4 regions of the Mesorhizobium sp. C395A genome follow, and region 4 is predicted to be linked to each of the others. Evidence: predicted binding sites of a transcription regulator. Region 4 holds the regulator's gene; each other region holds the start of a gene.
The links. Region 4 encodes PhoB, which activates phosphate uptake and scavenging genes when phosphate is short. Its sites were predicted from a motif close to TGTCATNNANCTGTCAT; they were not measured.

Region 1: a site for PhoB is predicted at 3,514-3,530, ahead of NLY37_RS12875 (esterase-like activity of phytase family protein). Genes of this name have one in related genera too.
Region 2: a site for PhoB is predicted at 4,763-4,779, ahead of NLY37_RS03090 (LTA synthase family protein). Genes of this name have one in related genera too.
Region 3: a site for PhoB is predicted at 2,905-2,921, ahead of NLY37_RS09310 (bifunctional 2',3'-cyclic-nucleotide 2'-phosphodiesterase/3'-nucleotidase). Genes of this name have one in related genera too.

The regions. Positions count from the first base shown of each region.
Region 1 is NZ_CP100473.1:2,594,065-2,600,100, forward strand. It holds gene NLY37_RS12855 (substrate-binding domain-containing protein) at 1-194, opposite strand, end outside; gene NLY37_RS12860 (sugar phosphate isomerase/epimerase family protein) at 310-1,218, opposite strand; gene NLY37_RS12865 (Gfo/Idh/MocA family protein) at 1,215-2,246, opposite strand; gene NLY37_RS12870 (LacI family DNA-binding transcriptional regulator) at 2,440-3,465, shown strand; gene NLY37_RS12875 (esterase-like activity of phytase family protein) at 3,627-5,102, shown strand; gene NLY37_RS12880 (L,D-transpeptidase) at 5,181-5,969, opposite strand.
Region 2 is NZ_CP100473.1:645,963-651,998, forward strand. It holds gene NLY37_RS03070 (cyclopropane fatty acid synthase) at 1-684, opposite strand, end outside; gene rplI (50S ribosomal protein L9) at 871-1,458, opposite strand; gene rpsR (30S ribosomal protein S18) at 1,724-1,972, opposite strand; gene rpsF (30S ribosomal protein S6) at 1,972-2,472, opposite strand; gene NLY37_RS03090 (LTA synthase family protein) at 2,784-4,712, opposite strand; gene fabD (ACP S-malonyltransferase) at 4,990-5,937, shown strand; gene fabG (3-oxoacyl-[acyl-carrier-protein] reductase) at 5,998-6,036, shown strand, end outside.
Region 3 is NZ_CP100473.1:1,884,571-1,890,606, reverse strand. It holds gene ald (alanine dehydrogenase) at 1-143, opposite strand, end outside; gene NLY37_RS09325 (Lrp/AsnC family transcriptional regulator) at 299-772, shown strand; gene NLY37_RS09320 (5-formyltetrahydrofolate cyclo-ligase) at 769-1,434, opposite strand; gene NLY37_RS09315 (NAD(P)/FAD-dependent oxidoreductase) at 1,616-2,881, shown strand; gene NLY37_RS09310 (bifunctional 2',3'-cyclic-nucleotide 2'-phosphodiesterase/3'-nucleotidase) at 3,023-5,002, shown strand; gene NLY37_RS09305 (SAM-dependent methyltransferase) at 5,063-6,036, opposite strand, start outside.
Region 4 is NZ_CP100473.1:4,100,196-4,106,231, forward strand. It holds gene NLY37_RS20025 (ROK family protein) at 1-664, shown strand, start outside; gene phoB (phosphate regulon transcriptional regulator PhoB) at 695-1,384, opposite strand; gene phoU (phosphate signaling complex protein PhoU) at 1,401-2,105, opposite strand; gene pstB (phosphate ABC transporter ATP-binding protein PstB) at 2,147-2,971, opposite strand; gene pstA (phosphate ABC transporter permease PstA) at 2,989-4,305, opposite strand; gene pstC (phosphate ABC transporter permease subunit PstC) at 4,302-5,762, opposite strand; gene NLY37_RS20055 (substrate-binding domain-containing protein) at 5,859-6,036, opposite strand, start outside.

The sequences.
Region 1 (6,036 bases), 1.5 Mb from region 4:
TGCTTGGCGCCATTGTAGACGATGGTGCCGAAAGCGTCGCCCTCGGCGCCGCCGACGAAAAAGCGGATGTGGACATCCTTGCACCACTGGGCGTCGAGCGCCTGCGCCGGCAGAGTGGAGATGGCAGCGCACAGCGCCGTGGCGGCGGCCACGACGGTCGAGCGCAGAAGTGTCGTTCTCATTGCGATGCTCATGCACGTTCCTCCCTTTTGTCCTCGGTGAGCCGAGGGGTTCGTCGTTCGCTTTTCGGCAGTGCTTGTCGGCAGTGCTTGGCAATCTGTCAGGCCGGCTCCTCCCACCGGCCCTCGGTCACGCCGGGTTCGGCAGGTAGGTCGCTCCTCCCCGGCATTGCTTGAGGTATTCCAGCCCGCGCACCTGGCCTGTGATTTCGAGGTCGCCGCGATAGACCGGGTCGTGCCAGCCCTCGATGTCGATGGCGCCCTTGTAACCGGCCAGCCGCAATTCGCTGATCACCCGCGTCCAGTCGCTGTCGCCAAACCCGGGCGTGCGCATCTGCACGAAGGGCAGCTTGCCGAACACGCCGTGCTCGCGGATCACATCCCAGCGCACCGTCGCGTCCTTGCCGTGGACATGGAAAATGCGCGGCGCCCATTTGCGGATCTGCGGCATCGGGTCGATGAGGTAGACAAGCTGGTGGCAGGGCTCCCATTCGAGGCCGAGATTGTCGTCGGGCAATTCGTTGAACATCAACTCCCAGGCATCGGGATTGTGGGCGATGTTCCAGTCGCCGGCCGCCCAGTTGCCATCCATGGCGCAATTTTCGAAGGCAATGCGCACGCCCTTGTCGGCGGCGCGCTTGGCCAGTGGTCCCCAGACCTCACGGAAGCGCGGCAGGCTGTCGGTCAGCTTCTTGCCGCGAAGGCGGCCGGTGAAGCCGCTGACCGTCGAGGCGCCGAACAGATGCGCGTTGTCGATGACGGTTTCCCAGGCCGCGAGCACGCCGCGATCGACCTCGCCATCCTCCAGCGGATTGCCGAACACGCCGATCGACGACACGGCGACATCGGCATCGCCGATCGCCTCGCCAATCTCACCGGCGAGCCGCGCCAAATCCTTGCCGCCCAGCGTCTGCCAGAAGAAGGGCTGGATGCTCTCGAAGCCGAGCGGCAGAATCTCTTTGATGTAGGCGGCCGGGTCTTCGAGATTGGCCCGCACCATGGTGCCGATGCGGATGTCGAGAAGCGGGTTTGGCATCATGATGCTTCCTGTGTGATTGCGACGCGCCGTCCGGTCTCGGCGCTTTCGATGGCGCCGAAAACCATGGCCAGGCTTTTGATGTTGTCGCTGCCACGGGTTTCCGGCTCGCTACCGGTCTCGATGGCGTGGATGAAATCCTTGATGACGCCGAGATGACCGCCGATGCGGTCGGCGGGATCGAGCGGCGGTACTGTGATGGGCTGGGTCAGGTCGAACAGGCCGTCGCGGACCGACAACACAACCTCGGCCTTCAGTCCGTCCTCGCCGTCCCAGACCAGGCTGCCGTGCTCGGCGACGATGCGCCACGTGCTCTCCCAGCTAGTGCGGAAGCCCGCCGCGCACCAGGAGCCTGCATAGGTGAACCGCTTGCCGCCGCCGAGATCGAAGATAGCGCTGGCCGAGGAACCCTGCCGGTACCAGGAATTGGCCGGCTCCCATTCCTGGCAAAAAACACCGGCGGGATCGCCTGCGACCATGTAGCGGGCGGCGTCGAATGTGTGGATCGCCATGTCGAGCAAGAGCACATGGGCCATCTCCTCGCGAAAGCCGCCGAAATGCGGCGCGACGAAGAAGTCGGCATGGATGCTGGTTGGCTTGCCGATGGCGCCGGAGTCGAGAAAGCGCCTGATGCGCCGGACGTTGGCGACGTAGCGGCGGTTCTGCACGACCGCATGGACGCGCCCCGCGTTACGCGCCGCATCGACGATGGCGCGCGCATTTTCCGGAGTATCGGCCAGCGGCTTTTCCGTCAGCAGATGGCAATTATGGGCAAAGGCGGAAAAGGCGACGTCGCGGCGGGCGGCGGGAACCACGACATCGAACACCGCTTGCGGTTTGGTCTGGTCGAGAACCTGATCGAGGCTGGTGCCGATGACGACGCTATCGAGCCCGTATTCGCGTGCCCTCGCCCGCGCCCGTTCGGCGTCGAGATCGACAAGGCCGACAATGGCGAGCCCGTCGATCTGCCTCGCGGCATCGAGCCAGGCCTTGCTCATCGCACCACAGCCGACGAGGACGGCATTCATCATCCGGCATTCCTCCCGTCCGGTCCCTCCAGACCGAATGTCACGGCATTCCGGCATCACCGTAAACGTTTCTCCGTAAACGTTTACGAGAACACACCCGATGGCGTAGAATGTCAATCGGCTGCCAGCGAAAATCATCCCGAAGCCTTGGCCTGGGCGGCAGCCGGTGCTAGCCAAGACAGGGGGAGAACTGTCCTTGGCGTCCAGCATCCATGACCTTGCGCGTCACCTGAACATTTCGATCGGCACCGTGTCGCGGGCGCTGAACGGCCGCGCCGACGTCAATGCCGACACCCGCCAGCGCGTGCTCGCCGCCGCCAAGCAATTGAACTATTCGCCCAACCAGTCCGGCCGCAGTCTGCGGCAAGGCACCACCCATTCGATCGCCTTCATGCTGCAGCCGCATCCGGGGGACCAGCAATATGGCGAACCGTTCTTCATCCCGTTCCTGATCGGTCTGCAGGGCCGACTGGCCGAGGATGACCTGGATCTGATGGTCGTCATGGGCGAGCCCGGCCAATATCAGCAGGAGAGGCTGCGCCGCGTGGTTGAGACGCGCCGGGCCGACGCGGTCGTGTTGGCCAATACACGGCGGGAAGACGATCGGATCGACTATCTCAGCAAGGCCGGCTTTCCCTTCGCCACGCTTGGCCGAAGTCAATCCGGCGACGACACCTATCCTTCGCTCGATATAGATTTCGAGAGGGCGGGTGATGAAGCCGTCGACCGGCTGGTCGCGCGCGGCCACCACCGCATTGCCGCCATCCGCCCTTCGCTTGATCTCAACTTCGGCTACCTGTTCCTCGACGGCTACCGCAAGGCGCTGGAGCGGCATGGCATCGAAGTCGACCCCGGCCTGATCGCCGACGGGTTCATCAACGAGGCAGGCGGCTACCAGGTGACGCCGCGCGTGATGCTGTCCAAGGACCGGCCCACAGCCATCATCTTCAACAATGACGCAATGGCGCTCGGCGGCTGCAAGGCACTGGCCGAGATGGGCATCAGGCCCGGCCACGACATCGCGGTGATCGTCATCGTCGACACGCCGCTCTGCCGTTATTTCTCGCCGGCGCTGACCGCCTTCCGTCCGTCGCTGGAGCCGATGGGCCGGCGGCTGGCCGAAATGCTGCTGGCCTCGCTTCCCGCCTTTGCCGGCCCGGAAGGTCCGCGCATCATCCGCGAAGTCTGGCCGCTGGAGCTGATCGCGCGCGACAGCGATTGATAGTGCGTCTCTCCCTTCTCCCACAAGGGAGAAGGAAGAGGCCCGCTCTGTCACGCAAGTATCATGTTCGCGTCCTAGACCGCTTTGCGAGAGGGCGACATCGTCGATGCGATGCGGTGGCCCCTTTGCGCCGCTCAAGGCTTGTCACAAAGAGGATCTCCATGAAAATCTCGCACCGAACCGTGTCGCTCGGCGCCGCGCTGGCGCTGTTTACCGCCCTGACCCCTGCCCTTGCCGACAGCACAGCCACCGTTGGTGGCTTCGTCAACAAGGGCCTGGTCGGCGTCGGCCGCATCCCGGCCGATCAGAAGGACAAGTTCGGCGAGACCTTCGGCTCCGGCTCCGGCATGTCGATCGACGCCGCAAGCTGGACCCGTGGCGCGGACGGCTACAAGGGCTCGCTCTGGTTGCTGCCCGACCGCGGCTACAATGTCGTCGGCACCACCGACTACCGGCCGCGCCTCAACACTATTCGCATCGAGTTCACGCCGGCCGCACTAGGCGCCACGCCCACCTCCGGCCAGGAACAGACAGGCGTCAAGGCGACGCTTGCCGATTCCCTGCTCCTCACCGACGACAAGGGCGCTGACGCCACCGGCCTCGATCCGCTCAACGGCGTGCGCGCGGCCAATGGCGACCTGCCGATCCTGCCCGAGGCCAATGGCAAGCTGGCGCTCGACAATGAGGCGATCGCGCGGCTGCCCGACGGCACCATGTTCATCTCTGACGAATACGGCCCCAACATCTACCGCTTCTCGGCCGACGGCCATCTGTTGTCGGCAACGCAGCCGCCCGCCGCTTTGGTGCCGATGCGCAAGGGCGCGCCGAACTTCGCCTCCGACAATCCGGGCCCCGGTGCAGCCGAACCCGATCCGAAGGATCCCGAAACCGGCCGCCAGAACAATCAAGGCCTCGAAGGCATGGCGCTGACGCCGGACGGCAAGTCGCTGATCACTGTGCTGCAGTCGGCGCCCCGCCAGGATGGCGGCGATTCGCCCGCGACGCGCCAGAACACCCGCGCCCTGGTCTACGACGCCTCCGACCCGGCCCATCTCAAGCTGGTGCATGAATATGCCGTGCCGCTGCCGGTGTTCAAGGACGCCAAGGACAAGACCAAGGTCGCCGCGCAGAGCGAAATCGTGGCGCTGTCCGACAAGACCTTCCTGATGCTGGCGCGCGACAGCGGAAACGGCCAGGGGGTGAAGGGCGATACTTCGCTGCTGCGCCAGATTTTCGTCGTCGACGTCTCTGGCGCCACCGACATCGCCGGCGGCGCCTTCGATGCCGCCGACAAGCCGCTGGCGCCCAAGGGCGTGCTCGACCCCTCGGTGACCCCGGCCAAGCTGACGCCGTTCATTGACATCAACGACAACAAGGAACTCGGCCGTTTCGGCCTGCATGACGGCAAGCCGAACGACAAGAACAATCTCTCGGAGAAGTGGGAAGCAATGTCTGTGGTCAGCCTGCTCGATCCGGCGGTGCCCGACGACTATTTCCTGTTCGTCGGCAACGATAACGACTTTCTCACCCAAGACGGTTTTCAGGTCGGCGCGCCCTACAAGGCCGACGACGGCGCCGATGTCGACACCATGTTCCTGGTCTATCAGGTCACGCTTCCGGGCCTCGCCAACAAGTAGCCGTATACGGAAAGGCGGACGCGCCCGGCGCGTCCGCCTCTAACCGTTTGTCGGCGATCAGCGATGCCGTGAAGGCACCTATTTCAAGATCTCCGCATCCCTTGGCACGCCGGCATCGATCGGCTCGGCGGTCCGGCTCGACACAGCCATGATCTTGCCCGCGGCCGACAGGTTCGGGCGCACATAGACCTGGGCTACGCCGTTGACCCGGCTGTAGAGGTCGATGATGTCCTGGTTCATGAAGCGCACGCAGCCCGACGACGCGTTCTTGCCGATGGAATCCCATTCCGGCGTGCCGTGCAGCCGGTACATCGTGTCCTTGCCGTCGCGGAACAGATAGAGCGCCCGCGCGCCGAGCGGGCTCTGCGGTCCCGGCGGCATGCCGTCCTTATATTTCGCCAGTTCCGGCCGGCGCTGGATCATTTCGGGCGGCGGCGTCCACACCGGCCATTTCTTGCGCGCCTGGATCACGGCGCTGCCGGTCCAGCCAAACCCGGCCTTGCCGAGGCTGACGCCATAGCGCATTGCCTTGCCGCCGTCGCGCACCAGATAGAGAAAATGCTCGGATGTATCGACAACGATCGTGCCGGGTTTTTCGCCGGTCGGATCGTCCACGATCTGGCGCACGAACTTCGGATCGAGCTTGGCCACGGGGATTGCCGGCAATGAAAAGCCCTCATCGACGCGCGCCGAATACATGGTGGCGGCATCGCCCAGAGCCGGTTCAGGCGCCGGGGCGGGCGTTGGCGGCACCACGACATCGGTCGTGGTGCAGGCTGAAAGCGCCATGGAAGCGGCACCCAAAGCGGATATTCCAAGAAACGCGCGCCGGTTCAGGCGCTCGGAAAAAAGCGGATTGTCGGACATGATCCCCCCAGCCTATTCATCATATCCAACAGGATATGCGACCCCACGCGGCGACGACCCATATCCC
Region 2 (6,036 bases), 2.9 Mb from region 4:
GAAATGCACGCGGTCCTGCAAGCCTTGCGCATGCGCCCGGTCGGTGGCGACGCCGTGCTGCTCGGTCGACAGCGTCACGCCTTGGACGTGGACATCGAAAGCCTTGGCGAGATAGAGGCCGAGCCCACCCCAGCCGGAGCCAATATCGAGCACGGTCTGGCCGGCCTTCAGCCTGAGCTTGGCGGCGATATGGCGTTTCTTGGCCATCTGCGCCTCGTCGAGCGTCATGTCCGGCTGTTCGAAATAGGCGCAGGAATACTGCATGTCGTCGTCGAGGAAGAGCCGGTAGAGGTCACCCGACAAATCATAGTGGCGCTGCACGTTGCGGCGCGCCCGTGATGCGGTGTTGATCTGCTGCAGGCGGCGAAAGGCGTGGCGCAGACCCTCGATGGCCTTCGACCAGGTGGCGTCGATACCGCCGCTGCCCATGTTCTGGAAGGCGATGCGCATCATACCCAGTACGCCGCCCTCGATGATGTCGAGTTCGCCGTCCATATAGGCTTCCGGCACGGCCAGCATCGGATCGAAGGTAATGGCGCGCTCGGCATGCGCGGTCTTGATGTGCATATGAACCGGCTCGCCGCTGCCGTCGCCGAAAACCACTGTCGAGCCCTTCGGCCCGGTGACTTTCAGATCGCCCGTACGCACCAGGCGGTCGAGAACGCGTTTCAACAGAATATTCATCACCAAATGTCCCCTCACGGTCAGACTGGCGGACCAATTCTGCAACAAGATATAGGGGTTCGAAAAGTTCCATTTGGCACAAAAATGCCCGGGCGAGAGGCCCGGGCATTGGTCCAGAAAGGCTGGATGACGAGGAAGTGATTGGAGCGCTGCTCCCCTCGCTTCCCGATCAGGCCCGGTGCGGGATCAGGCGTTCTCTTCTTCGCCGCCTTCGAACTCGGTGTTCGGGTCGAAGAAGTTCTCCGGCCGTGCGTTGTCGTTGATGTCATCGCCATAGATGGCTTCGGCGGTGGTCAGCGTCTCGCCCTTGGCCTGGCGCTCGGCTTCGTCGGCCGTGCGGGCGATGTTGAGGCTGATGGTGACCTCGACTTCCGGATGCAGCGCAATCGCCACATTGGTGACGCCGATAGTCTTGATCGGCTGGTTGAGCTGGATCTGGTTGCGGTTGACCGAGAACCCTTCGGCGGTCAGCAGGTCGGCGATGTCGCGGGTCGACACCGAACCGTAGAGCTGGCCTGTCTCGCCGGCCGAACGTACGGCGATGAAGCTCTTGCCGTCGAGCTTTTCGGCAACCTGGCTGGCTTCCGACTTGCGCTCGAGGTTGCGGGCTTCGAGCTGCGCGCGCTGTCCTTCGAACTTCTTCTTGTTGGCTTCGTTGGCGCGCAGCGCCTTGCCCTGCGGCAAGAGGAAGTTGCGGGCAAAGCCGTCCTTGACCTTGACGGTATCGCCCATCTGGCCGAGGCGGGAAACGCGTTCGAGAAGAATCACTTGCATGGTCTTGTTCCTTCGTCTGGCACCGACCGCGGGATCGGCGCCGAATTGAATGGAACAGGTCAGGAAGCTCTGAGCGCCTTTGCGCCGGTGTCGCTGTCCTGCCTGTCGCGGCAGTTAGAGGCTTTTCACCTCAACTCGGGATTTCAATGCACGTCGCCAAGAGTGGTCCCGGTTTTGGGACAACGACATGCATCATCAAATTACCCCTGGGCGCCCGTCGCCGTGGGAGAAGGAAGCAGGCGGCGAACCGCCTGCTTCGGAGATCTTAGCGAACCACGTAGGGCAGCAGGCCGAGGAAGCGGGCGCGCTTGATCGCCTTGGCGAGTTCGCGCTGCTTCTTCTGGCTGACGGCGGTGATGCGCGACGGCACGATCTTGCCGCGCTCGGAAATGTAGCGCTGCAGAAGACGCACGTCCTTGTAGTCGATCTTGGGCGCGTTGGCGCCGGAGAACGGGCAGGTCTTGCGGCGGCGATGGAACGGGCGCCGGGTCGGGATCTGATTGATGTCGACCATTATTCTGCACCTCCTTCAACGCCTTCGCGCGGACGGCGCGGACCACGATCGCCACCGGCATCGCCAAATGAGCGCGGCGGACGATCGCCACGGTCGCCGCGATCACGGTCGCCGAACGAGCGCGGACCACGATCGCCACGGTCGCGGTCGCCGAAGCCGCCGCGTTCCGAGCGCTCTTCGCGCTTCTGCATCATGGCCGACGGGCCTTCCTCATGCGCCTCGACCTTGACGGTCAGGAAACGCAGCACGTCCTCGGACAGGCCCATCTGGCGCTCCATCTCGTTGAGCGCTGCCGGCGGGCAGTTGAGGTCCATAAGCGTGTAGTAAGCCTTCCGGTTCTTGTTGACCCGGTAGGTGAGGGACTTCAGTCCCCAGTTCTCGACCCGGCCGACGGACCCGCCATTTGCGGAGATGACGCCCTTGTACTGTTCGACAAGCGCATCGACCTGCTGCTGCGAGAGGTCCTGCCGGGCAAGGAACACATGTTCGTATAGAGCCATAGTGGTTCAGTGCCTTTCTTCGTTTCTCTCCCGGATCCTCGCGGCAAAAGCCTCTGCAACTTCTCTGACCCGCTGGTCCCGAGGGGGCGAGGAAGAAAGGAGCATTTCGAGACGGTCGAGAGCGGAGACACGGGAGGCGGAAGCGCTTCTGGCTTCACACGAAGGTTTTGGATAAAACCTCCGGCCCTCCGTTCAGCCCCCAGCAAGGACCGGCAGATTGCGGGCGTCTATATAGCAATTTGGCTGGAAGGCAAGGGTAACGCATGCTCCGGACAGCGTCCTGGCGTCGCAGGGTTGGAAAAGACCAGGCATCAACTCGTATGCGGGGTACGACCGTTGATCGTTTCGGGGAAGAAGTCCGGAGCCGCCTTACGCTTGCCGAACATCATATCGTATTGCAGCAGGCGGAAGTCGTTGATCGCCGGATCGATGTCCTTCTGCCGCGCCCAGTCCGCCGTGGCCTCACCTGACGGTGTCAGAAGCAGATTGCGATCCACGACGCGATAGCGTTCGCGCAGCGCGCCCAGGAAGCCGGTATAGTAGGGGTGCGTGATCCCGGCCGTGGTAAGGATATGGTAGGGCAGGAAGGCCGGGCTCACCGCGCCCATATCCTGCGCCGGACCGGTGCGGTTAGACCAGATGACCAGCGGCGTCTGATGATGCTCCAGTGCCGCCTCCGGCGTCGGTTCCTTGCGCGGCGCGACATTGTCCTTCAGGTAACCGGTTTCGACATAGACGGGGCCGAGCGGCGGCAGATGGTCGCCGAAGAAGGCGATGACCGTCGGCCGCTCGCGCTTCTTCGCCCATTCGATCAATCGTTCGAGGCCACGGTCGGCATCGGCGGAGCCTTCGGCGTAGCTGAGCAGCGATTCCCGCGCCCATGTGCTGATCGGTGCCGCGACCTTGTGGGTCGGATTGTAATAGCGGTACGGCTCGTAGGGACCGTGGTTCTGCAGGCTGACGGCGAAGAAGAACACCGGCCGCTCGCTGGCGTCGGCCTCTGCGATGATCTCGTCGGTCATCGAGGCATCGGAAGCCAGCGGCCCGCGCTTTTCCAGTGGCGGCAGCGTCTCTTCCGAGCGGAAATCGTTGAAACCGAAATCGGCATAGACGGCGCCTCTGTTCCAGAACCAGTTGGTGCCCGGATGGATGGCGCGCGCCCGGTAGCCCTCGCTTTTCAGGAAGGTCGCCAGCGACGGCGTCGGCGTGCGCACATATTGCTGGTAGGGGATCGAGCCCGCCGGCAGGAAGGCATTGGAAAAGCCGGTCAGCGCCTCGAATTCGATGTTGGCGGTCATGCCGCCGAATTCCGGCGAAAACATATAGCCGGAACGCAGCGCCCGCACATTGGGGATCGGGTCAGGCGTGATTGTGACGCCGGGCAGCTTGGTCGGATCCCAGAAAGATTCGCTCATCACCACGATGATGTCGGGTTTCTCATCCGGTACCGAGGCCGCCACATCAGGCCTGTCGATCGCGTCGATCGCCTTGTCGGAATAGCCCGCCGGCGCCGAGACATGCGCCATCGGCACGTTGAGCGCGAAGGCCAGCGCAAACCCGTTGGAGGCGTAGTTCTCCTTCTGGTCCCACATGATCGGGATGATCTGCAGCCGGTCGCGGGTCCACGAGAAGGTGGCGTAGTCCATGATCGAGACGAAGAAGGCGAGCAGCGGCACTGCCAGCGTCAGCCGCGCCAGCCGCCCTTTGCGGCTGAGGATCGGAACCTTGCGGCGCCACAAACGCCAGCCATAGATCAGCAGCGACAGGCCGGCGACGATGCCGACCGCCATGGCGAGCGCCGTCCAAGGCCGTTCGCGCACCAGGAGCGGCATCAGTGCCATGATCTGGCGCGAATAAAGAAAATCGGTTGGGTAGAGCGGATCGCCGAGATAATGCGACTTCTGATGCCCGACAAAGGCCAGTGCCAGCGTCAGCGGCGCCACGATCATCAGGCTCTGGTGACTGCGGCCAAGCACGGCGTCCAGTCCCATCAGCACCAATGCAAAGACAATGATGGTGGTCCAGCCCGGCTTGAATGGCTGCAGGAAGAAGTCGACCGTGCCGAAGAAGTCGCCCCGCACGATCCATTCGATGGCGAACACCAGGATGGCGGAGGCAAGCACCGTGACCAGACCGTAGCGGATGACCGGCCATCTGCGCCCCGGCAGGTAGCCGGTGGACGGATCGTCTTCCAAGAACTGTGGCGCGGGTACGGCCGCGCCCTTCCTGATCCTAGCCACGTCTCTTCCCCCGGCCCAAGCAACGCGTATTTCCACTCGCGCCACCGTTCTGTCATAGAACTGTCATGCAAAAGCTAGCGCCTGTGGCGAAAATAAGAAGAGCCAGCAAACGATTCGTGAGCGGTTTTCATCAGGTGTGATCGGCAAAAAGCCCTTTGGGAACAGGGACTCGAGGTCAGCTCCGGTTCAAGCGAGAGCCGAAATGCCGCCTTCGGGCTTGACTTGGCGGTCCGCCTTGCGTCACAGGCAGGAAAATCAGCCGCTGGAGAGCGCCCAAATGGCCGTCGCATTCACCTTTCCGGGACAGGGCAGCCAGGCTGTCGGCATGGGCAAGGACCTCGCCGACGCCTTCCCCGAGGCACGCAGGGTGTTCGAGGAAGTCGATGATGCGCTGGGCGAAAAGCTGTCGAAACTGATCTGGGAAGGCCCGGAAGAGGCGCTGACCCTGACTGCCAATGCCCAGCCGGCGCTGATGGCGGTCTCGCTGGCGGCGATCCGCTCGCTGGAAGTGCGCGGCTTTTCGCTGAAGGACAAGGTTGCCTACGTTGCCGGTCATTCGCTCGGCGAATATTCCGCCCTTGCCGCGGCCGGTTTCGTTTCGGTCGCCGATGCCGCCCGGCTGCTGCGCATCCGCGGCAACGCCATGCAGGCGGCGGTGCCGGCCGGCGAGGGCGCCATGGCGGCGATCATCGGACTGGAACAGCCCGACGTCGAAGCCGCTTGCACCGAGGCCGCAACGGGATCCGGCAAAGTCTGCCAGATCGCCAACGACAATGGCGGCGGCCAGCTGGTGATCTCCGGCGCCAGGGCGGCGGTGGAACTCGCCGCGAAACTGTGCACCGAAAAGGGCGCCAAGCGGGCGCTGATGCTGCAGGTCTCGGCCCCCTTCCATTCGGCGCTGATGGCGCCGGCGGCCGATGTCATGCGCGAGGCGCTGGCCGGGGTGACCAAGAATGCACCGGTCGTGCCCGTCGTCTCCAACGTCACTGTAGCCCCGAGCAGCGACCCCGACGAGATCGCGCGCCGCCTGGTCGAGCAGATCACCGGCCGCGTGCGCTGGCGCGAAACGGTGGAGTGGTTCGGCGCCAATGGCGTCGCCACGCTCTATGAGATCGGCGCCGGCAAGGTGCTGTCGGGCCTGGCGCGGCGGATCAACCGCGACATCGCCACATCAGCTGCCGGCACCCCGGCCGATGTCGAGGCGGCACTGGTCGCGCTTGCATAATCCACTGGCGATTCAACCCCTCCCGTGGGAAGGGTGTTCTCTTAAGATCAGGAGACGAAAATGTTCGAACTGACCGGCCGCAAGGCGCTCGTCACCGGC
Region 3 (6,036 bases), 2.2 Mb from region 4:
TTGTCATCGGCGCCGATGCCGGCGCCGGCGCCGCTTTCGACCAGCACTTCATGGCCATGCGCGACATATTCGCGGACGGAGCCCGGCGTCAGGCCGACTCGGTATTCGTGGTTCTTGATTTCCTTGGGGCAGCCGACGCGCATAGTCTTCTCCTGATCCGGCCCTTCGGGCTCGTTCCCTGTATCAAGCGAGTGAACCACGAATCGTTGCGCAGGTGTTTGCGAATGCGCTTGCGCGGGGTCACGCGTTTCGATAATCGTTGCGCGAAATCAAGGAAGTTTCGCAGGAATCACGAGCAATGCCGCTCGACAGGATCGATATCGCCATTCTCGAGGCACTGCAGAAGGATGGCCGCATACCCAATGCGGCGCTCGCCGAAAGGGTCGGCCTGTCGCAGTCGGCCTGTTCGCGCCGGCTCGACAATCTGGAGAAATCCGGCACCATCCGCGGCTATCACGCCCGGCTTTCGAATGCAGCGCTCGGCCACCAGATGACGGCGATCGTGCACATATCGCTGTCGGGACAATTCGAAAAGACGCTGTCGGATTTCGAGGCGGCGATCAAGCGCTGCCCCAATGTGCTGTCCTGCCACCTGATGTCGGGCGAATACGACTATATCCTGCGCATCGCCGCCAAGGATCTGGTCGACTATGAGCGCATCCACAAGGAGTGGCTGTCGGCGATGCCGCACGTGACCAAGATCAATTCGTCGTTTGCCCTGCGCGAGATCGTCGATCGCACGGCGATGGGCATGAAGCCGGAACTGGCCTAGCCCTGAGCAGCCTCGGTCACCAGCCTATCCATCGGAATATCGTGCGGCTGCGGGTAGATGGTGGCTATGCGCTGCAGTTCGTAGCCGACGCCGATGACCAATGGCTTGAACGGCATGGCAGCCAGCGTGCGGTCGAAGAAGCCGCCGCCATAGCCCAGGCGGTAGTTTCGCGGGTCGATGCCGACGATCGGCGAGATGACGATGTCGGGCAGCACCGGGTCGCCTTCGGCGGGGATAGGGATGTTCCAGACGCCTTTTTCCAGCCGGTCGCCAGGCACATAAGCGCGGAAGATCAGCGGCTGGCCTTTCTCGATCACGATGGGCAGTGCCGTGCGGCCGCCGCGCTGGTTGATCGACGCCATCCACGACCGCAGGTCCGGCTCGCCGCGAAACGGCCAGTAGAGGCTGACCATGCGGCCGGCAATGTCGCCGATTGCCGCGTCGAGGCCTTCGGTGATAGCCCGCGACATCGCCACCCGCGCATCGGCCGAAACCGCCAACCGTGCCGCGATCAGACGCTCGCGCTCGGCCTTGCGCCAACGGCGCACATCGGTCCAGTCGGTCAATGGCGCGCGAAATTCCGGATCGAGTTCGTGCATGAAGCAAGGCGGCGAAGAATATTGCGCCCGCCCTTTGCCATCTTTGTCATCGTCGTTGGCCATGCTTCACTCCCGTGGTTCCAGCCCCTGCAAGGCTATACCCGTCCAGGCTTGCCGACATAGGCATTCGCGACATCCGGCGACGAGTCCTGGGCAGCCTTACGCGCGGCAGTCTAGCGCGCCGCGACATTGTTGCGGTGCACAAAAATCACTAGATAAAGGGAGACAAACAGGGGTGAATGCGATGAGTGAAACCAGCCATCATGTCGTTGTCGTCGGCGCAGGGTTCGGCGGTCTCGAACTCACCCGGGCGCTGGCCGGCGCACCCGTGCGCATCACCATGATCGACCAGCGCAACCATCACCTTTTCCAGCCGCTGCTCTACCAGGTGGCGACCACCTCGCTGGCGACCTCGGAAGTTGCCTGGCCGATCCGTCATCTGCTGCGCAAGCGCAAGGACGTGACGACCCTGCTCGGCAACGTCACCGGCGTCGACCGTCCAGGCAAATGCGTGCTGCTTGAGGACGGCAGTTCTGTTCCCTACGACACGCTGGTGCTCGCCACCGGCGCGCGTCATGCTTATTTCGGCCACGACGAATGGGAGCCTTTCGCGCCCGGGCTGAAGACGCTTGAAGATGCAACCACCATTCGCCGGCGCATCCTGCTCGCCTTCGAGCAGGCCGAGCGCGAGACCGATCCGGCCAAGCGCCAGGCACTGCTGACACTGGTCATCGTCGGCGGCGGCCCGACCGGCGTGGAGCTTGCCGGCACCATTGTCGAACTCGCGCATGAAACGCTGCGCGGCGAATTCCGCAACATCGACACGCGTGAGGCGCGTGTGGTGCTGGTCGAGGCCGGAGACAGGATCCTAGCCAATTTCGCGCCAAAGCTGTCCGACTATGCGCGCAAGGCGCTGGAGCGGCGGGGCGTCACGGTCGAGCTTGGCCGCGCCGTCACGCGCCTCGATGCCGAAGGCGTCGTCTTTGGCGATACGCATCTGCCGGCGCGAACCATCCTGTGGGCCGCCGGCGTGGCGGCTTCACCCGCGGGAGAGTGGCTGGGCGCGCCGGTGGACCGGGCGGGCAGGGCAATGGTCGAGCCCGATCTGACCGTGCCGAACAGTCCTGAAATCTTCGTCATCGGAGACACCGCGCATGTCTTGCGGCCGGACGGCAAACCGGTGCCCGGCGTGGCGCCCTCGGCCAAGCAGGAGGGCAAGCATGTTGCCGCGACGATCAGGGCGCGGCTGGCCGGCGATAGCGCGCCGCGCCCTTTCCGCTACAAACATGCCGGCGACCTGGCGACGATCGGCAAGTGGGCAGCCGCGATCGATTTCGGCTCGATCAAGCTCACGGGATGGCTTGCCTGGTGGCTGTGGGGCGTGGCGCATATCTACTTCCTGATCGGTTTTCGCAACCGGCTCTCGGTGTCGCTTAGCTGGCTATGGATCTATTTCACCGGCCAGCGCAGCGCGCGGCTGATCACCCAGGGCGACGATGACAAGGGCTGAGGTTCTCAACCGCGGCCAAGGATATTCATCCAACCGTCACCTTTAGCTGATCGACTGACTTCCCGATGGACATGGCCGGTTTTCGGCGCGAAGCTTCCGCTCGGGGCTGGGATCTTGTCACGTCGCTGGGAAGGAAAACCAATGCCGCATCTCAATTACCCCGTCTCCCGCCGTAGTTTTCTTGCCGGTACGGCCGCCAGCGGGGCGCTGATCATGCTCCATCCGTTTTCCGCCCGCGCGCAGGCCAATCAGGCGCATCTGAGGATCATGGAGACCACCGACATCCATGTGAATGTGCTGCCTTACGACTACTACGCAGACAAAGCCAACGACACGATGGGCCTGTCGCGGACGGCCTCACTGATCGCGGCGGTGCGCAAGGAAGCCACCAATGCGATGCTGATCGACAATGGCGATCTTTTGCAGGGCAATCCGATGGGCGATTACATCGCCTATGAGAAGGGCCTCAAGGAAGGCGATCTGCATCCGATCATGAAGGGCATGAACCTGCTGGGCTATGAATGCTCGACGCTCGGCAATCACGAGTTCAATTACGGCCTGTCGTTCCTCGACAAGGTGCTGGGCGGAGCCAATTTCCCCTTCGTCTGCGCCAATCTGATCCGCGGCACCGAGCTTGCCGCCAACCCGCGCGACGACAAGCTCTACCTCAAGCCCTATGTCATCCTCGACAAGAAGATCAAGGACGGGTCGGGCGTCGAGCAGCCGATCAAGATCGGCATCATCGGCTTCGTGCCGCCGCAGATCATGGTCTGGGACCTGAAGAACCTGGAAGGCAATGTCAGGACGCGCGACATCGTCGAGGCGGCCAGGGCATGGGTGCCGCAGATCAAGGAGGAGGGCGCCGACATCGTCATCGCGCTCTCGCATTCCGGCATCGATATCAAGCAGGGCGACGGCATGGAGAACGCCTCCTTCTTCGTCGCCGGCGTCGAAGGCATCGATGCGGTGTTCACCGGCCATCAGCATTTGGTCTTCCCCGGCAAGAAGGATTTTCAGGCGCTCGAAGGCGTCGACACCGAGAAAGGCACGCTGCAGGGCAAGCCCGCCGTGATGGGCGGTTTCTGGGGCTCGCATATGGGACTGATCGATCTGCTTCTGGAACGGGACGGATCGAAATGGCGCGTAGCCTCGGCCACATCTGAGGCAAGGCCGATCTACGAGCGCGTCGACAAGGCAAACAAGCCGACGGTGGCGGACGACCAGCGCGTCGTCGATGCGCTCAAGGCGGACCATGAGGCGACACTTGCCTATGTCCGCCGACCGGTCGGCAAGACCTCGGCGCCGCTCTATTCCTATTTCGCGCTGGTCGCCGACGATCCGTCGGTGCAGATCGTCAACCAGGCGCAGAGCTGGTACCTCAAGGACATATTAAAAAGCACGCAGTGGAAGGATGTGCCGCTGCTGTCGGCGGCAGCACCCTTCAAGGCCGGCGGGCGCAACGGCGCCGACTACTATACCGACGTGCCGGTGGGCGACATCGCCATCAAGAACGTCGCCGACCTCTATCTCTATCCGAACACGGTGCGCGCCGTCGAAATCACCGGCGCGCAAGTGAAGGAATGGCTGGAAATGTCGGCCGGCATTTTCAGGAAGATCGAGCCGGGCAAGGCCGACCAGGCGCTCATCGACACCGAATTCCCGTCCTACAATTTCGATGTGATCGATGGCGTCAGCTACGGAATAGACCTGTCGCAGCCGCCGAAATACGATGCCAAGGGTGGCGTCGCCAATGCCGGCTCGAACCGCATCGTCGGCCTCAGCTTCGACGGCAAGCCTATTGATCCGGCAGCGAAATTCGTCGTCGCCACCAACAATTACCGCGCCGGCGGTGGCGGCAATTTCCCCGACATCAATGCCTCGAAGATCATCTACGAGGCGCCGGACACCAACCGCGACGTGATCGTGCGCTACGTCGTCAGCGAAGGCACGATCAACCCCTCGGCCGACGACAATTGGTCGTTCACGCCGCTGCCCGGCACCAGCGTCGTGTTCGAGACCGGCCCCAAAGCGAAGGATTTCATATCTGGGGTGAAATCGCTCAAGATCGAGCCGGCCGGCGAGGGCGAATCCGGGTTTGCGAAGTATCGCATCCTGCTTTGAGGCAACGTGCAGCTAACAGGGAAAACGAGCGGGCATACGCCCGCTCAATCACGCTTCGGATCAGGCTTTGTAGACCACTTGGCGCACGTCGATGTAGCTGGCTCTAAAGCCGGCTTCGCAATAGTGGAGATAAAATTCCCAAAGCTTCTTGAAGCGGTCGTCGAAGCCGAGCGGGACGATCTTTTCCCACGACGCCCAGAAGCGGTTGCGCCATTCGGCAAGCGTGCGGGCATAGTCGTCCGGAAAGACGCGCTCGCGCAGATGGGCAAGGCCATGGTCGCTGCCCAGCGTCTTCAGGATCGACGGCGTCGGCAGCATGCCGCCTGGGAAGACATAGCGCTGGATGAAATCCGGCCGCGCCCGATAGGTGTCGTAGGCGGCCTCGTTGATGGTGATGATCTGCAGGCCGGCGGTGCCGCCGGGCCTCAGGCATGCCTTCATCTTGCCGAAAAATACCGGCCAATATTTTTCGCCGACCGCCTCGAACATCTCGATCGAGGCGATGCGGTCGTAAGTGCCCGTTTCGTCTCGGTAATCCTGCAGCTTGATGTCGACCTTGTCAGACAGTCCCGCCTTCTGGATGCGCGCCTTGGCGAAATCGTGCTGTTCGCGGCTGATGGTCAGGCCGGTGACGCGGCAGCCGATCTCGCGCGCGGCAAATTCGGCAAAACCGCCCCAGCCGCAGCCGATCTCGAGCACATGGTCCTTCTTGCCGATACCCGTATCCTTGGCCAGCGCGCGGTATTTGGCGGCCTGAGCGCTTTCCAGGTCGTTGGCGCCGGTCGCATAGAGCGCCGACGAATAGGTCATGCTGGGATCGAGCCATTGCTTGTAGAAGGCGTTGCCGAGATCGTAATGCGCCGAGATGTTGCGCTTCGAGCCTGTGCGGGTGTTTTCGTTGAACCAGTGGCGGATGCGCTGGACCGTGTTGATGAGCCAGCTGGCGCCGCCGGCAATGCGTTCGCCAACGGCCGAGTTGACGACGAACAATTCGAGGAAGCTGGTTACATCAGGGCTTTCCCAGTCGCCGTCCA
Region 4 (6,036 bases):
CATGGAGAACGACTGCAATATGATGGCGGTGGCCCTGCAATGGCGCCAGCCCGAGCGCTACCGCGACAATTTCATCGCGATCCTCTTGTCGCACGGCATCGGCATGGGGCTGGTGCTGAAAGGCGAACTGTTCACCGGCACCCATTCCTCGGGCGGCGAGTTCGGCCACATGATCCACCGTCCGGGCGGCGCGCTCTGCCGCTGCGGGCGGCGCGGCTGCGTCGAGGCCTATGCCGGAAACTACGCCATCTGGCGCAGCGCCAAAATGATGAGCGAAGATGCCGAGCCGGTCGATATCGGCGACGCTGATATGCGCGCACTCGCCGCGCGCGCCCGCGAAACCGATGGCCCGGAGCGCGAAGCCTATCGCAAGGCCGGTGAGGCGCTCGGCTTCGGCCTCGGCAGCCTGTTTGCGCTGATCGACCCGGCGCCTGTCGCCATGGTTGGCGTCAGCGCCGCCGCCTTCGACCTGATCGAGCCGGCATTGCGCGAAGCGATCGCCCAGACCGCCGGCGGCCAGCACTCGAAGTCGATCTCCTTCGACACCGAGCCCAACGAGCTGCCGCTGATCCGCGAAGGCTGTGCCATGCGCGCGCTCGGCTTCGTCGATCAGGAGATTTTCGCGCCGGGCATTCAGGCCAAATCCGGCAAGCATGTCGCCTGAATGGCCGGCAACGGCGCGACGCGCAGCATCCTAGTCTTCCCTGATCGCGTAGCCGGCGCCGCGAATGGTACGGATGACATCCGGCATGCGGCCGTTGTTGACCGCTTTGCGTAAGCGCCCGACATGGACGTCGACGGTTCGCTCGTCGATGTAGATCGTCTCGCCCCAGACATTGTCGAGCAGCTGGCTGCGCGAGAACACGCGGCCGGGATGGCGCATCATGAATTCGAGCAGCCGGAACTCGGTCGGTCCGAGCCTGATCTCGCTCTTCTTGCGGTAGACACGGTGCGACTCGCGGTCGAGCACGATGTCGCCGACCTTGAGCACGCTGGACAGCACTTCCGGCTTGGAGCGGCGCAGCAGCGCCTTCACGCGCGCCATGAACTCCGGCGTCGAGAATGGCTTGACCAGATAGTCGTCGGCACCGGTGGACAGGCCGCGCACGCGATCGCTTTCCTCACCGCGCGCGGTCAGCATGATGATCGGCAGCCGCTCGGTTTCGGGCCGCACTCTAAGCCGCCGGCAGAGCTCGATGCCGGAAACAGCGGGCACCATCCAGTCGAGCACCAGGAGATCGGGCACGTTTTCCTGCAGGCGGATCTCGGCCTCGTCGCCGCGTGTCACCACCTCGACGTGATAGCCTTCGGATTCGAGGTTGTAGCGGAGGAGCACGCCTAGCGGCTCCTCGTCCTCCACGACCATGATGCGTGGCGCGATCATAGGCAGTTCACCCTCATCAGGCCGGCGTGGCCATCGCCGTCTCGTCCTGCTTCGGACGATTGGCGGGCAATTGCTGGCCGGTCAGCACATAATACGCATTTTCGGCGATGTTGGTGACATGATCGCCGATGCGCTCAAGATTCTTGGCGCAGAACAAGAGATGCGTGCAGGCGGTGATGTTGCGAGGGTCTTCCATCATGTAGGTCAAGAGCTCACGAAACACGGACGTGTATTTGACGTCGATGCGCTCGTCGTCATTCCTGAGTTTTGCAAGAGCTGCCGCATCGGTGGCGGCATATTCCTCGACGACGCCTTGCACCTGGATCAGCACCAGCTGCGCCATGGCATCGATGGAGTGCGAGAGGTCGCGCGGCGTGACGCTCAAGCCCACGGTGCCGACGCGTTTGGCGATGTTCTTGGCGAGATCGCCGATGCGCTCGAGGTCGCCGGCCATGCGGATCGAGCCGACCACGGCGCGCAGATCGTTGGCCATCGGCTGGCGCTTGGCGATCAGCGTGATGGCGCGGTCGTCCAGTTCGCGCTGGCGCGCATCCATGATGGCGTCGTCGGAAACGACACGCTGTGCCAGCGCATTGTCCGAATTGAGCAGCGCCCTGGTCGAGCCGCTGACCATCGAGCCTGCCAGATCGCCCATGTCGCGGATCAGCTTGCTGATCTGCCCGAGCTCTTCATCGAAGGAGGCGACGGTATGTTCACCCATGATCTTGGTCCTCGTGCCTGAAAATTCACCCGCCGGACGGCTCAGCCGAAGCGGCCGGTAATGTAGTCCTGGGTGCGCTTGTCGTCGGGGTTGGTGAACATCTTGTCGGTGGCGCCCTCCTCGACGAGATAGCCGAGATGGAACATCGCCGTGCGCTGCGACACGCGCGCCGCCTGCTGCATCGAGTGGGTGACGATGACGATCGTGTAGTTCTGGCGCAGTTCGTCGATCAGCTCCTCGACACGGGCGGTGGCGATCGGATCGAGCGCCGAGCAGGGCTCGTCCATCAGGATCACCTCCGGCGACACGGCGATGGCGCGCGCGATGCACAGGCGCTGCTGCTGGCCGCCGGACAGGCCGGTGCCGGGCTCCTGCAGGCGGTCCTTGACCTCGTTCCAGATCGCCGCCTTCTTCAGGCTCTGCTCGACGATCTGGTCCATGTCGGACTTGCGCTTGGCCAGCCCATGGATGCGCGGGCCGTAGGCGACGTTCTCGTAGATCGACTTCGGGAACGGGTTGGGTTTCTGGAACACCATGCCGACGCGGGCGCGCAGTTCGACGACATCGATGTTCTTGTCGTAGATGTCGTCTTCATCGAGCGTGATCTTGCCGGTCACCCGCGCCAAATCGATGGTGTCGTTCATGCGGTTGAGGCAGCGCAGGAAGGTCGACTTGCCGCAGCCGGACGGGCCGATCAGCGCCGTCACCTGGTTCTGACGCACGTCGAGATTGACGTCGAACAACGCCTGCTTCTCGCCGTAGAAGACGCCGACCTTGTCGCCGCGCATCTTGATGACTTCGTTCGACTTGGCGTTCATTTTGTCGCCCACTGCATTCTCAAGGGACTGTTCGGTCATGATGTTCATACCAAATTGCCTTTTTTCTACCAGCGCCGCTCGAAGCGGCGCCGGAGCACGATCGCGGTGATGTTCATGGCCATGAGGAAGACGAGCAGGATGATGATGGCGCCGGACATGCGCTCGACAAAAGCGCGCTCAGCCTCGTTTGCCCACATATAGATCTGAACCGGCAGCGCGGTCGCCGGATCGAAAGGCGTCGTCGGATAATCGGCGACGAAAGCGACCATGCCGATCAAGAGCAGCGGTGCTGTCTCGCCGAGCGCACGCGCCAGGCCGATGATGGTGCCGGTAAGGATGCCTGGGGCGGCAAGCGGCAGGATGTGATGGAACACCATCTGCATCTTGGAGGCGCCGAGACCTAGGGCCGCCGAGCGGATCGACGGCGGCACCGCGGCGAGGGCGGCGCGCGTGGCGATGATTATGGTCGGCAATGTCATCAAGGTCAGCACCAGGCCGCCGACGAAGGAAGCCGAGCGCGGCATGCCGAGGAAGTTGATGAACACGGCAAGGCCAAGCAGACCGAAGACGATCGACGGCACCGCCGCGAGATTGTTGATGTTGACTTCGATCAGGTCCGTAAAGCGGTTCTTCTTGGCGAACTCCTCCAGATAGATGGAGGCGGCGACGCCGATCGGCAGCGCCAGCAACAGCACGATCACCATCATGTAGAACGAGCCGATGATCGCCACGCCCATGCCCGACGTTTCGGGCCGGCTGGAGGCGCCATAGGTGAACAGGCCGGTGTTGAAATGCTCGGCCATCACGCCGTCGGCTTTGAGCTTGTTCATCCAGTCGATCTGCTGGTTGGACACCTTGCGGCGCGCTTCATCGACGCCGAGGTCGATCTGGCCCTTGAAGGCCGAGTCGAGGTTCGCGGCAGCCAGGATGTCGACGTCACGCGTCCTGCCGATCACCGACGGATCGGCGGAGACGATGTCGCGCAGCTGGACGCGGGCGCCTTCCGACAGGAAGCCCTTGAGCTTCAGCATCATCGGCTTGTTGGCCGGATCGATGCCGAGCTTGGCCACCAGCGCGTTTTCGGCGAGCTTGGGATAGTTCGCCTTGATCAGCACGGTAGGGTCGGTCGCGCGCTTGCCGGAGGGATCGATCACCTTCTCGTCGAAGGTGACCGGCAGCGTCACCGTCGTCTGCCAGAAGGCGGTGTAGCCTTTCGAGACGATGGTGATCAACATGATGGCCAGGAACGCCAGGCCCACCGAGATCGCAATCACGCCATAGATGCGGAACCGGCGTTCGGCGGCGTAGCGCGCCTTCAGCCCGATGTCGCGGCGCGGACGCGCGACGGCGCCCGCCATCGTGTCCAGGGGGATGTCGGTCATTCGTACTGCTCCCGGTACTTGCGCACGATGTAGAGGGCGACGATGTTCATCACCAGCGTCAGCGCGAACAGCGTCAGGCCGAGCGCGAAGGCGACCAGCGTCTGCGGCGAGTTGAACTCGAGGTCGCCGGTCAGCTGGTTGACGATCTTGACGGTGATGGTCGTCATCGCCTCGAACGGATTGGCCGTCAGATTGGCGGCGACGCCCGCCGCCAGCACGACGATCATCGTCTCGCCGATGGCGCGCGACGCCGTCAACAGGATGGCGCCGACGATGCCGGGCAGTGCCGCCGGCAGGATCACCCGCTTGATCGTCTCGGAGCGGGTGGCGCCGAGGCCGAGCGAGCCGTCACGCATTGCGCGCGGCACCGCGGTGATGATGTCGTCGGACAAAGAGGACACGACCGGGATCAGCATGACGCCCATCACCAGACCGGCGGTGAAGATGCTCTGGCCCTGGATGAAGGGCGAGCCGCCGGTGAGTGCCGCCGACAGGTCGCGCAAGAACGGTCCGAGCGTGACAACGGCGAAGATGCCGTAGACGATGGTCGGAATGCCGGCCAGCAGTTCCAACGCCGGCTTGACCACCGAGCGCACACCGCGCGAGGCATATTCGGACATGTAGACCGCCGACATCAGCCCGACCGGCACTGCGACCAGAAGCGCGACGGCGGCGATGTAGAGCGTGCCGGCGAGTAGCGGGATCAGGCCGAACTGACCCTGGCTGCCGCCGGAACCGGCGGCGGCGAAACGCGGATCCCACACCGTGCCGAAGAAGAAGCTCATCGGCGATACGCTCTCGAAGAAGGTGATCGTCTGGAACAGCATCGACAGCACGATGCCGACCGTGGTCAGGATGGCGATGGTCGAGGCCGCAAGCAGCCCCCACAGCATCAGCTTCTCGACATTGTTGCGCGCCCTGGCGCGCGGCGCGATCTGCCTCAGCGCATAGAAGGCGCCGGCGACCGACAGCGCGAAGGTCAGCACGGCGCCGAACAGGCCGAGCCGGTCCTGGACCTGGTTCGCCTCGACCGCGATCGGGATCATATAGTCCTGTGTGTCGCTGGCCAGTGCCACGCCCTTGGCGGCGAGCAGCGGCTGCAATTCGGCGAAAGTAGCGGGAAGTGCGGTATCGCCATCGAGCCGGCGCAGGCCCTTGGCCAGGCTCTTCACCAGGCTGGCGTCGAGCGCTTCGCTGGCCACCTTTGTGTCGGCGGTGCGCTCGGGCAAAGCGGCATGGATGTGCCGGTCGAGATAGAAGGAAGAGCCGATATCCCAGACGGCGAGCAGCAGGACGGCAGGCAGGACCGCGAGCAGAAAGGCCCACCAGCCATGATAATGCGCGCGCGAATGCGGCTTGACCTTGCCGGTATCCTGCGCCGCTGCGCGCTGGCGGCCGATCACAAAAGCGACCACGCCTATGGCGATGACTATGGCGAGTACGAGCAAGGACGACATCACCCACCCCAGGGAAAATTCAGATCGCCGCCACCGTTGCGGCAAGCGGCGAAATCATGGCGCGGATTTGGTCCGCGCCCTGATCCGGTCGGTTGATTACATCGTCTTTCCGGCGGCGAAGGCGTCGCGCTGGCCCTGACGTTCGGCGTCGGGAGCGGAAACCAGGCCGTACTGGGCGAGCGGGCTTTCCGGGCCGATCATCTGGTCATCAAGGAAGAACTCGACATATTCCTTGAGGCCGGGAACGACGCCCAGATGCGCCTTCTTGACGTAG